Linked DNA regions of Methylosinus sp. H3A. The protein of the gene in region 2 interacts with the protein of the main gene of each other region in a pairwise test. Links are inferred from orthologs where the notes say so. Each region holds a gene or a part of one and is shown on either strand. Other genes may lie near its edges.

What was found. The genes of interacting proteins can lie anywhere in the genome.
Region 1: the proteins of secA (region 2) and ybgC interact in binary tests that used the Escherichia coli proteins (3 or more experiments, as listed by UniProt). The link is inferred for Methylosinus sp. H3A from one-to-one orthologs.

What each region holds. Positions count from the first base shown.
Region 1 is NZ_JADNQW010000005.1:3,952,872-3,958,057, reverse strand. The notes cover bases 406-3,335. They hold ybgC (tol-pal system-associated acyl-CoA thioesterase), read right to left. Parts: upstream 2,116-3,335; coding sequence 1,696-2,115; downstream 406-1,695. Other genes in these bases: IY145_RS21270 (hypothetical protein), read left to right, coding at 3,225-3,335; IY145_RS21275 (hypothetical protein), read left to right, coding at 2,304-3,122; tolQ (protein TolQ), read right to left, coding at 720-1,457; IY145_RS21290 (biopolymer transporter ExbD), read right to left, coding at 406-704. In the rest of the region: IY145_RS21295 (cell envelope biogenesis protein TolA), read right to left, coding at 1-245; more of IY145_RS21290, read right to left, coding at 255-405; more of IY145_RS21270, read left to right, coding at 3,336-4,067; IY145_RS21265 (chemotaxis protein CheB), read right to left, coding at 4,113-5,186.
Region 2 is NZ_JADNQW010000005.1:460,578-467,127, forward strand. What follows is about bases 1,688-5,081. They hold secA (preprotein translocase subunit SecA), read right to left. Parts: upstream 4,711-5,081; coding sequence 1,888-4,710; downstream 1,688-1,887. Other genes in these bases: IY145_RS05265 (6-phosphofructokinase), read right to left, coding at 1,688-1,792. Also shown: ATP-dependent Clp protease ATP-binding subunit ClpX, read right to left, coding at 1-250; more of IY145_RS05265, read right to left, coding at 572-1,687; IY145_RS05275 (polysaccharide deacetylase), read right to left, coding at 5,157-6,152; IY145_RS05280 (GNAT family N-acetyltransferase), read left to right, coding at 6,151-6,550. UniProt on the Escherichia coli protein: Required for protein export, interacts with the SecYEG preprotein conducting channel.

The sequences.
Region 1 (5,186 bases), 3.5 Mb from region 2 along the record:
AGCGGCTTGGTCTCATGCTGCTCGGCGATCTTGTCGGCGCGTTGGACGGGCTTGATCTCCTTGGCGGTCTTCTCGCCCTTCATCACCTGATTGATCTGCGCATCCGTGACGATATCGACAGGCACGGTCTCCTGCGCGTCATCGAATTTCTTCGTGTCCGAAAAGGCGATGAGCGTCGCCAGCAGTAGCCCGGCATGGGCGGCCGCCGAGACGATGAGGCCGGGTTGGGAACGCGAGGGCTTCAAGCCGCTCCCTCACTTCTTGTCCACTTCGGTCACCAGCGCGACCTTCTTGTAGCCGGCCGACGTCACCAGCGACATGATCTCGGCGACGCGGCCGTAATTCACCGTCTTGGAGGCGCGCATATAGATGCGCTCGTCGAAGCCCGCTTTGGCGGTCTCCTTCAGACGGTCGAGCAGCTGGCCGATCTCGATCGGCTGATCCATCAGAAAGATCTGCCCCTTGTCGTCCACGGCGATGGACAGCGGCTTCTGATCGATATTGAGCGGGCCGGCCTTGGTCTGCGGCAGATCGACAGCGACGCCAGTGGCTAGCAAAGGCGCCGCCACCATGAAGATGATGAGCAGCACCAGCATCACGTCGATGAAGGGCGTCATATTGATCTCGGCCATGGCGCCATAGCGCGGCGTTCCGCGTCGGCGGCGGCCCGAGCCCTTGCGTCCAGCGGCGATCGACGCTCCCATCTGCGCTTCTCCCGCTCAGGCCGCGCGATCGCGGCCGGACTGGCCGGCGTGCTGATCGATCTGGCGCGACAGAATGGCGGAGAATTCGTCGGCGAAGCTCTCGAGCCGCGCCTGGGTGCGGGCGACGTCGCCCTGCAGCTTATTATAGGCGACCAGCGCCGGAATGGCCGCGAAGAGGCCAATGGCGGTGGCCAGCAGCGCTTCCGCTATGCCCGGCGCGACCACGGCGAGCGAGGTGTTCTTGGAGGCGGCGATGGAGCGGAAGGAGGTCATTATGCCCCACACCGTGCCGAACAGGCCGACGAAGGGGCCGGCCGAAGCGACCGTCGCCAGCACCAGGAGATTGGATTCGAGCTTCTCGACCTCGCGGGCGATGGAGACGTCCAGCACTTTGTCGATACGCGCCTGCAGGCCCATGAAGGAGGCGCCGGCGTTCTGGAACGAGCGCTTCCACTCGCGCATGGCGGCGATGAACAGGCTGCCCATTCCGGCTGCCGGACGCTCCTGCAGCTTGGCGTAGAGATCCTCGAGCGAGGAGCCGGACCAGAACACTTCCTCGAAACGATCCATGGCGCGGCGCGTGCGCGAGAACAGCAGCACTTTGTTGACGATGATCGCCCAGCACCAGACCGAGGCGAGGAGCAGGCCGACCATCACCAGCTTCACGACGATATGCGCGCCCCAGAACATGCCCCAGATGGAGATTTCTGTAGCGGCGCCGGAGAGCGGGGCGGCGATTTCGGCTGGATTCATGAAAGTCGTCCTCGGAAGTCGCGGGGTCGGCGGCGAAACTGGATCGATCGCGGCGGAATCGTCGGCTTCTGCCCGGGGATCGGGCGGCGGCAAGAAAAATCAGGTCGCGCTCGCTTCCGCAGCGCCGAGCCGAAGGCTGCGGAGCCAGAGCGGTATGAAGCGCGAATCCGCCGAGATTTTGTCCTGGATGCGCCGCACAAACAGAAATATGAGCGGAAGGCTTAAGGGACCGTAAAGGTCAAGCGTCGCGAGGCCGGGCGACCGAGGCGAATTTCTCGCGCACCTCGGCCGGCAGACGGCGCGGCCGGCCGCCTTCCACCGCGGCGATCTTCACGCGAGCGGAAACCAGAGGCTCGTCGCCGCGCAAAACGCGCTGGTCGAGATCGAAGGAGGCGCCGGACACCTCGCGGACGATCGTCTCCACAGTGAGAGAATCGTCCATCTGCGCTGGCTTTCGGAAGTCGATCGTCATGGCGCGCACGACGAAGAACAGGCCGCCTTGCGCTTGGAGCAGGTCGCGCTGGCCGAGGCCGAGATCGCGCAACAGCTCGGTGCGGCCGCGCTCCATGAAGCGCAGATAAGAGGCGTGATAGACGAGGCCGGAAAAATCCGTGTCCTCGTAATAGACGCGGACGGTGAGGTGGTGCGGATGGGTCATTTCGCGCGCGCAAGATCGCTGGAGGCTCTGCTATACAGCAGGCGTCCGCGTCTCGCACCCCTTTCGAGCTCGAAGGCGCGGGGCCGCGAGCGGGCTCGCGTTTGCGCTGCAGCAGGCGAGTTGCGTCACAATATGTAATTATGATACACAGCGATCGACGTCGCGCGTATCGAGGCTGAGAAGGATCGATGAACAAAGAGCAATGCGTTCTCGTCTGCGGCGTCGGAGAAAGGGCTTCGGCCGTGGCCAGGCGGCTGATCGGCGAAGGCTATGCGACCGTGCTCCATCAGGAGCGGCCGCCGCGCGCTCTGCGGCGGCGCATGTGCTATGCGGACGCCTGGTTCGACGGGATCGCCACTCTGGGCGGCGTCGAGGCGCGCCGCGCCGACCGGCCGACCGAATTTCTCTGCGGCATGCAGACCCGGCAATTTCTTCCGCTTCTGCTGCGGCCTCTCGAGGAGGTCGTCGAGCGCTGGCCCTGGGACGTCATCATCGCCGCGCCCGACCATGACGGGCGGCCGGCGCGCTCGCTTGCCAATTTGGCCGAGCTGACGATCGGCGTCGGCTCCGGCTTCGTGGCCGGGACGGATTGCGATCTGGTGATCGCGACGGACGGGCTCGATCCGGGCGCGGTGCTGCGCGCGGGCGATTCGCCGCCGAGCCGCCGCGGCGCCGATCGCCTCGCGCTCGACTATTGGGATGTGATCGCCGTCGCCGAGGGCGAGCTCGCCGCGCGCAAAACCATCGGCGATCGAGTCGAGGCCGAGGAGATTTTGGGCTTTCTCGGCGAGGAGCCGGTGCGCGCGCCCGTCGCCGGGCGGATCAGCGGGCTGGCCCGGCCGGAGCAGTTGGCGCTGCCCGGCGCGCCGATCGCCGAGATCGCGACCTCCGAGCGCGCGCCCGTCGTCGGCGTCGCCGACCGCAACAAGCTCATCGCCCGCGGCGTTTCCTTCGCCGTGGAGATGGAGGCGGGCGGCTGGACCCCGGTCTCGATCGGCTCGCGCTGACGCCTCGCTCGGAATGTGCGCTGGCGCACATTCCATAGCGTCGCCGATCGGCATGGCTCGCCTGGGCGCCGCGAGGAGCGGCTCGCCGGGGCCAGTCTTTTCATGCAACGCCATTCCTTTATCGCTCTGCTCGTCGTCGTCGCGGTTTCGTTCAGCCTCGCGACGCGGCTCTGGCGTTTCGCGCTCGCCTCTTTCCACGATCCGAAATGGTCGCCGGCGCTATCGGCCGACTCCCCCGTTCATTTCGAGCCGGCCGCTGAGGGCTGCGCCCTCGTCGTCGGCCGGATGCTGCCGGAGGCGATGCGCAGCGTCGAAGACGCGCATGGGCGACCCTTCGCGCGCACGCCGATCATCGGCGTCTACGCCTCCTACGACAATTACGCCAAGGCCAATGGAATGGGCGATCCGGGCATTGCGGCGGTCGCTCTGTCGGAGCGCATCGTGCTCTCTCCGACATTGTGCGGGGCCGAGCGCGCGCGCCTCGCGCCGGTGCTGACGCATGAGCTCTCGCATGCGCATTTGCTCGGCTGGCGCGGAATGTGGGCGGCGCGTCCACCGAGCTGGTTCGTCGAAGGGCTGGCGGTCATGGTTTCGGGCGGCGCTGGCGCGGAGGAGATGAGCGAGGAGGAGGCCAGGGCCCAAATTCGCGAAGGTCACGCGCTGATCATGGCCGAGCACGGCGTCTGGGCGGATTTCTCCGCGATCGGCTTCTCGAAGGAGAAGATCGGCGATTTCTCCAAATATGATCTCGCCTATCGTCAGAGGCTGGCGTTTCGCCAGGCGGCTATGTTCGTGGCCTGGCTGAAGGCGCGGGACGCCGCGCGCTTTACCGATATTTTGCGCCGCCTGGAGGCGGGCGAAGCTTTTCCTGCGGCCTTCGAGGCGGCGTTCGGAGCCGATCTGCCGACGCTATCGAGGCGCTATCTCGCCGATATGCGCAAGTGACGGGATAGGCGCGCAATTGCATATGCCGGCCAGAGAAACGGCGCTTCAGCCTGGAGCGTCGTTCATCGACTCGAGATCCGCCTTCGCGAGAGGCAATGTGAAGCTGAAGATCGCTCCGCCGTCCGGATTGGGTCGGGTCCATATCTTTCCGTAATGCGCTTCGACGATCGAGCGCGATATCGACAATCCGACGCCTATGCCGCGTGTCTTCGTCGTGACGAAGGGCTCGAACAGCTTGGCTTCGACCTTTTCCGGCACGCCGGGACCGGAATCGGCGACATCGATCTGGATCATGTCCGCCTCGGCCGAGGACGTCGACACCATCAGCTCGCGCTTGTCCGAGGCGCTCATCGCATCGATGGCGTTCCGCATCAGATTGATCAGAACCTGCTTGACCTGGACATCGTCCACGAGCGCACGATCGTCCTTCGCATTCAAATGAAACGTCGCATGGACGCCCGACTGCCTGGCGGTCGGGAGGGTGAGCTCATAGGCCTCCTCGATCAATTTATGCACGCTCTCGTAAGTTTTCTGCGGCTCGTCACGGGAGACGAACTCACGCAGGTGATCGACCACTCGCGCCGCCCACAGCACCTGCTCGACGGCGCTTCCCAAAATGCTTTCGATGCTGGCCGGTCGCTGCTTCGACGGCAGCTTCAACGACCGCTGCGCCGCGTGGAGATAGGTCGCGGCCGCCGAGAGCGGCTGATTGATCTCATGCGCGAGGCCGGTGCCCATCTCCTTCATCGAGTTCAGGCGGTTGGCTTGCAGCTTCTGCACCTGCTCTTCGGAGCGCGTCGAGCCAGTGACGTCGATAAATGTCGCCACGACGCCGTCGATCTGTTGGGAGGCGCTGCGATAAGCGGTGAGGCGGACGAGATAATAAGGCGCGTCGGCGTCGTTCTTATGCACGCGCCGCTCGATCGAGGCCCCGCTTTCCAAGACCTTGCGAAGATCGGCGGTCAAGTCGGGGTAGTCGAGCTTTGCCGCGAGGTCGGTCAGCGGTCGTCCGGCGTCGGACGGGATGATATTGAAGATTTGCGACGCCATCGGGGTGAAGCTGCGGATGACGAGATTGTGATCCATGAAGATCGTCGCGATCCGAGTGCTCGCGAACAC
Region 2 (6,550 bases):
GCTTGGCCTGCGCCTGGCCGATCACATAATCATCGAGAACCTTGCAGATCTCCCGCGGCGTCGGAATGCCGTCGCGCTGCTTGACGATGGACTTGTTCTCCTCGCGGATGATGTCCATGCAGAGCTCGACGCATTCGTCGCAGATGAAGACCGTCGGACCAGCGATGAGCTTGCGCACCTCATGCTGGCTCTTGCCACAAAATGAGCAGTAGAGCGTGTTCTTCGAATCGCTGCTGCCGACCTTGCTCATGTCTCGTCTCCTGACCGATCGGCCCGCTGTGGCGAATCGAACCAACCTCACTCGATATCAGCGAGGGCCTAACAAAAGGTGCAAACGGGCTTTGGCCCGCCGCTCTCCCCGTCCCCCAGCTTCCGGCGTCTACCGCGGATGCCAGTCTATAAGTCCCGGCCCGCAATGCAACCACGACGCCCGCATATAAATCAAGCAAGAATCGCGCCTTGGGAAGGGGCCCTGCGCCTTTTCCGGGCGCCACTCCTTCTAAAGAGTAAATTTCCTGAAAATCAAGGCCTTGACCCCAGGCGTCGCCGGTCGTGCGACAGTCTCGAGACGTTACGTTCTCAGTTTTTTGGCGACAGGATTCAAGCGGAGCCTGTACGCATCCGGCATTCCCGAGCCGAGCAGAGGACGCAGATAAAGCCGGAAGGCGTCAGTGACATCCGTGCCGTCCGCGGTCAGAAACTCGGCCGGCATCACCTTGGTCTTGCCGGCGACCTCCACGAGCGGCGTGAGCCGATAATCCACAGAGTAGAATCCCGTGCGGTGAATCGTCACGGAGCCGTCGCGATCGCCCCACAGCGCGAACTGCACCGCCTTCTCGCCGACCTCGCGCGCCTCGCGCTGATCCACATCGGAGACGCAGCCGACGAAGCTGCGCTGCACATAGCCGAAAGTATCGGCCCGCACGCGCTTCAAGCCGAGCTTGGTCTTGACGAGCTCGGTCAGCATGTCGGCGAGAGCGCCTCCGCCCAGATGCACATTGCCATGCGCGTCCTTCTCCACCTGCTCGGCGAGCTTGGCCGCGATCGGCGTATGGTTCTCGTCGGAAATTCCCTCCGAAACCGCCACGACGCAGCGCCCATATTTGTCCATCGTCGCTTTGACGTCGGCGAGGAAGCGCTCCGTGTCGAAGGCGCGCTCGGGCACATAGATGAGATGCGGCCCGTCGTCCGGGAATTTCTTGCCGAGCGCGGAAGCCGCGGTGAGAAAGCCCGCATGGCGGCCCATCACCACGGCGATATAGACGCCGGGCAGCGCCCAATTATCGAGATTGGCGCCGGCGAAGGCCTGCGCGACCCAGCGCGCCGCGGAGGGAAAGCCCGGCGTGTGATCATTGATCATCAGATCATTGTCGATCGTCTTGGGAATGTGAACGACGCGCAGCGGATAATCGGCCTTGATCGCTTCCTCGGAAACGATGCGCACCGTGTCGGAGCTGTCGTTCCCGCCTATATAGAAGAAGCAGCCGATCTCATGCGCGCGCAGCACCTCGAAGATCTCGTGGCAATATTTGAGATCGGGCTTGTCGCGCGTCGAGCCGAGCGCGGAGGACGGCGTGCAGGCGACCATCTCGAGATTATGAGTCGTCTCCTGCGTCAGATCGACGAAATTCTCATTCACGATTCCGCGCACGCCGTGATAGGCGCCATAGACGCGCTCGACCGCACGGAACTTGCGCGACTCGAGCACGGCGCCGACGAGCGACTGATTGATGACGGCGGTCGGTCCGCCGCCCTGCGCGATGAGGACTTTGGAGAAATCGATCTTCGACACGGATTGGCTCCAGTAGCAGCGGAAAATTGCGACGCGAATAGCGAAATAGCCAATAGCGAGTAGCGGCTATTCGCTATTCGCCACTCGCAATTCGCTCACACCAGCGCACCGTGACAGTGCTTGAATTTCTTGCCCGAGCCACAGGGACAGGGCTCATTGCGGCCGACCTTGCCCCAGGTCGCGGGATTGGCGGGATCGCGCGCCGCCTCCGCCTCCGCCGCGCCGCCGCCGATCGCCTGGGATGAAAAATCCGCAGCGGCGAGGCGGGCGTTGAGATCGGCGAGCGCGCTCTCTCCGCCGCCCGCGGCGTTCGGGTCCGGATGCACATATTCCATGGGCGGCAGCTCGGCCGGGGCCGGCGGCGCCTCGAAGGACACCTCGACGCGCATCAGCTGCGAGGTGACCGTCTCGTCCCAATGCGTCATCAGGCTGCGGAACAGATCCAGCGCCTCGGATTTATATTCGTTGAGCGGATCGCGCTGCGCCATGCCGCGCCAGCCGATCACTTGGCGAAGATGATCGAGCACGACGAGATGGTCGCGCCACAGATGATCGAGCGCCTGCAGCACGACCTGCTTCTCGATCATGCGCGAGAGCTGCTCCGTGTTACGCTCGACTCGCTCGGCGTAGGACTGGTTCGCCGCGGTGAGCAGACGCTCCTTGATCTCCTCGTCGGCGATGCCCTCTTCCTTCGCCCAATCCTCGATCGGCAGATCGAGATTGAGCTGCGCGCGCGCCGCCTCGGCAAGGCCTTCGACGTCCCAGGCTTCGGCATAAGCGTCATGCGGAATATGCTTGGCGACGAGTTCGACGACGACGTCCTCGCGCATCTCGTTCACCGCCTCCTCGACGCTCTCCTCCGCCATGATCTCGCGCCGGCGCTCGAAGATGACCTTGCGCTGGTCGTTCATGACATTGTCGAATTTGAGGATGTTCTTGCGGATATCGAAGTTGCGCGCCTCGACCTTGTGCTGCGCCTTCTCCAGCGCCTTGTTGATCCAGGGATGGACGATCGCCTCGCCCTCCTGCAGGCCGAGCTTCACCAGCATGCTCTCCATGCGCTCGGAGCCGAAGATGCGCATGAGATCGTCCTGCAGCGACAGGAAGAATTTCGAGCGGCCGGGATCGCCCTGACGGCCCGAGCGGCCGCGCAGCTGATTGTCGATGCGCCGGCTCTCGTGGCGCTCCGTGCCGATGATGTAGAGTCCGCCGGCGGCGAGCGCCTTTTCCTTGAAATCGGCGATCTCGGCGCGAATCTCGGCCTCCTTCGCCTCGCGAGCGGCGCCCTCGAGCCCGGCATATTCCTGCGCGACGCGCATCTCTATATTGCCGCCGAGCTGAATGTCGGTGCCGCGACCGGCCATATTGGTGGCGATGGTGATCGCGCCCGGCACGCCCGCCTCGGCGACGATATAGGCCTCCTGCTCGTGGAAGCGCGCGTTGAGCACGGCGAATTGCCGCGACGGCTGGCCGCTGCGCGCCGCCTCATAGAGCTTGGCGAGCGCCTTGGCCGGCTCGGAGAAGTCGATCTGCTTATAGCCCTTGGAGAGCAGGAATTCGGCGAGCTGCTCGGACTTCTCGATCGACGTCGTGCCGACGAGCAGCGGCTGCATCTTGGCGTTCGCCTCCTCGATCTCGCGCGCGATGGCGTCGAGCTTCTCGCGGCCGGTGCGATAGACCTCGTCGTCCTCGTCTATGCGCTGCACCGGGCGATTGGTCGGAATCTCGACGACGTCGAGCTTATAGATCTCGGCGAACTCGTCGGCTTCCGTCGAGGCCGTGCCGGTCATGCCGGCGAGCTTCTCGTAGAGGCGGAAATAATTCTGGAAGGTGATGGAGGCGAGCGTGACATTCTCCGGCTGGACGGCCTGCCGCTCCTTGGCCTCGAGCGCCTGATGCAGCCCTTCCGAATAACGACGGCCGGGCATCATGCGGCCGGTGAATTCGTCGATGATGACGACCTCGCCCTTACGGACGATGTAATCCTTGTCGCGCTGGAACAGCTTGTGCGCGCGCAAGGCCTGGTTCACATGATGGACCAGCGTGACGTTCTGCGCCTCATAGAGCGCGCCATCGGCGAGCACGCCGGCCTCGGCCAGCAGCTCTTCCATATGCTCATTGCCGATTTCCGTCAGATTGACGGTGCGCTGCTTCTCGTCGAGCTCGTAGTCTTCCTTGTCGAGCTTGGGGAGCAGCTTGTCGATCGCATTATAAAGATCGGATTTGTCGTCCGAATGGCCCGAGATGATGAGCGGCGTGCGCGCCTCGTCGATGAGGATCGAATCCACTTCGTCGACGATGGCGTAGGCATGCGGGCGCTGCACCATCTGCGCCAGCTCGTATTTCATATTGTCGCGCAGATAGTCGAAGCCGAATTCGTTGTTGGTGCCGTAGGTGATGTCGCAGCGATAGGCGTCGGCGCGCTCCTCGTCCGATATGTCGTGGACGATGACGCCGACGCTGAGGCCCAGGAATCGATAGACCCGGCCCATCCATTCGGCGTCGCGGCGGGCGAGATAGTCGTTGACGGTGACGACATGGACGCCGCGGCCGACCAACGCGTTGAGATAGACGGCGAGCGTCGCGACCAGCGTCTTGCCCTCGCCGGTGCGCATCTCGGCGATGGCGCCCTCGTGGAGGACCATGCCGCCGATGAGCTGCACGTCGAAATGCCTCTGGCCGAGCACGCGCTTGGCCGCCTCTCGGACGGTGGCGAAGGCCGGGACCAGCAGATCGTCGAGCCGCGCGCCGTTCGCGAGTTGTTCGCGGAACTCCTCGGTGCGCCCGCGCAGCGCCTCATCCGACAAAACAGCGAGCTCGGGTTCCAAAGCGTTGATCGCCTTGACCTTCGGCTGATAGGTCTTGAGCCGGCGGTCGTTGGCCGAGCCGAAAATCTTCTTGGCGAGAGCGCCGAGCATGCGCAAACCTTTCTAGATGAGCCTCCGGCGAGGAGCCGGCGGAGGCCGCCTTTTCGCACATGTTCCTTTCGATTTGCCAATTTCTTTTCGAAAGGTCGGCGGGCGCGGCCGTGCGCTCGCGCTCGCGTCTGCGGCGCGGCGACGGCCGAGAGATAAGAGGCGGCCGAACCCTTGTCAATGTAAGGGCGCGGCGAAATCAGGGCTCCGAATCGGGCTGACGAGCAGGCATGTTTGCAGCGTCATGGCCGCGCTCGTCGCGGCCATCCACGCCGCGACCTCTCCGAAAGCCTAAGAACATGAGCGGAACCGCGCAGCCCCCGCGTGTCGCGATGTCCTGGCGTGGATGCCCGGACATTCTGGAGCGCGAAGCCCGCCTTGCCGCGCTGGACGTCGCGATTGCCCGAGGCACTGCCCCGCGGAGGAAGGGTGAAGGGATCGCGGATCCCTCACTCCGGCGCCTCCTCGATCCGCCGGAACGGCGTCGGCAGCCGGCCCTGCTCCAAGAGTCTCGAGAACAGCCGCAGCCCGGCCGGCTCATTGCCATTGGGATGGACGAGCACGATCGAGCCGTCCCGTGGCGGCGGCGACAGCACCAGCCAAGCGTCCGCCCCCAGCGCGATCAAATGCCGGAGTCGCAGTTCCTCCATCAGCCGGGCGTCGGCGACGAGGCCGGGGAAACGGAAAAACACCGAGGGCGTCGCGCCGCGCTCGATCAGCAGCCGCTCGACCCGGAAAATCTCGGCGTCGATGTCGACTCCCGGCCGCAGGAGATAATTCTGCGCATCGGCGAGGCGGGGAACATAAGGGTGGCTGTAGGAATGGCCGACCCAGGCGATTCGCAACGTCCCGCTCGCAGCCTCATCCATCAGCCAATCGAAATCCGCCCCATGGCGCTCCAGCCATAGGCCGGAGACCGAGAGCGCCAGCGGCGCGCCCGGAACGACATCGGCGAGACGGCGCAAGAACTCGCGATCCAGCGGCCTCCGGCTCGGGCAGAGATCGCCGGTGAGAAACGAGCCCGCCCCGGCCCCATGGCCGAGCCCGGCGCTGGTCGAGAGGCTGCGCCCCACGGCGGCGAGGCGCGGCTCGTCGGGGTCGCCCGGCCGCGGCCGCAGCGCGCGGAGAAAGCGCGTCTCCATCTGCGCCGCCTCCGTCGTTTCCAGGCAGCGCCAGGCACTCTCGGCCTCGAGGCTCGTCTCGAGCGTCGCAGGATCGACCGTGAGCGCGACGGCCTCTCCATCGAGCCTCATGCGGCGGATGGCGAGGCGCGTCTCGCCGGCGGGTCCATGGCATTCGAGAAAGGCAGGCCGATAATCTGCGAGACGCCGCGCCGCCTCGCGCGCCTCGGCGCGCGGCGCGATTGCGGCGAGAGCGGCGAGCGCCCAGAATAAAATCGCCGCGTCCCTTCGCGGGCGCGCGCTCATTCGCGGGGGATGACCCATGACCGAGAAAACTCCTCCCGAAACAACCCCCGCCGCGGAAACGCTCGCCGTCGTCTTCCACGACCTCGCCCGCGAAAGTCCCGCCGTCGCGGCGGCGCTCGGCGGCGAGATCGCCGCCCGCTTCCGTCCCCGCGACGAGGCGCCCTTCTCCATCGTCGCCCATGACGAGAAGGGCGCGCTGATCGGCGGCCTCAACGGCGTCTTCCACTGGCGCTGGCTCTATATAAGGCATTTATGGGTCTCGCCGGAGCGTCGCGGCATCGGCCTCGGAACCGCTTTGCTACGCCGCGCCGAGGCGGAGGCGCGCTCACGCTCCTGCCTCGGTCTCTATATCGACAGTTTCGACCCCCGCGCCGCGGCGCTCTACGAGCGGTTCGGCTTCACCCGCTTCGGCGAGA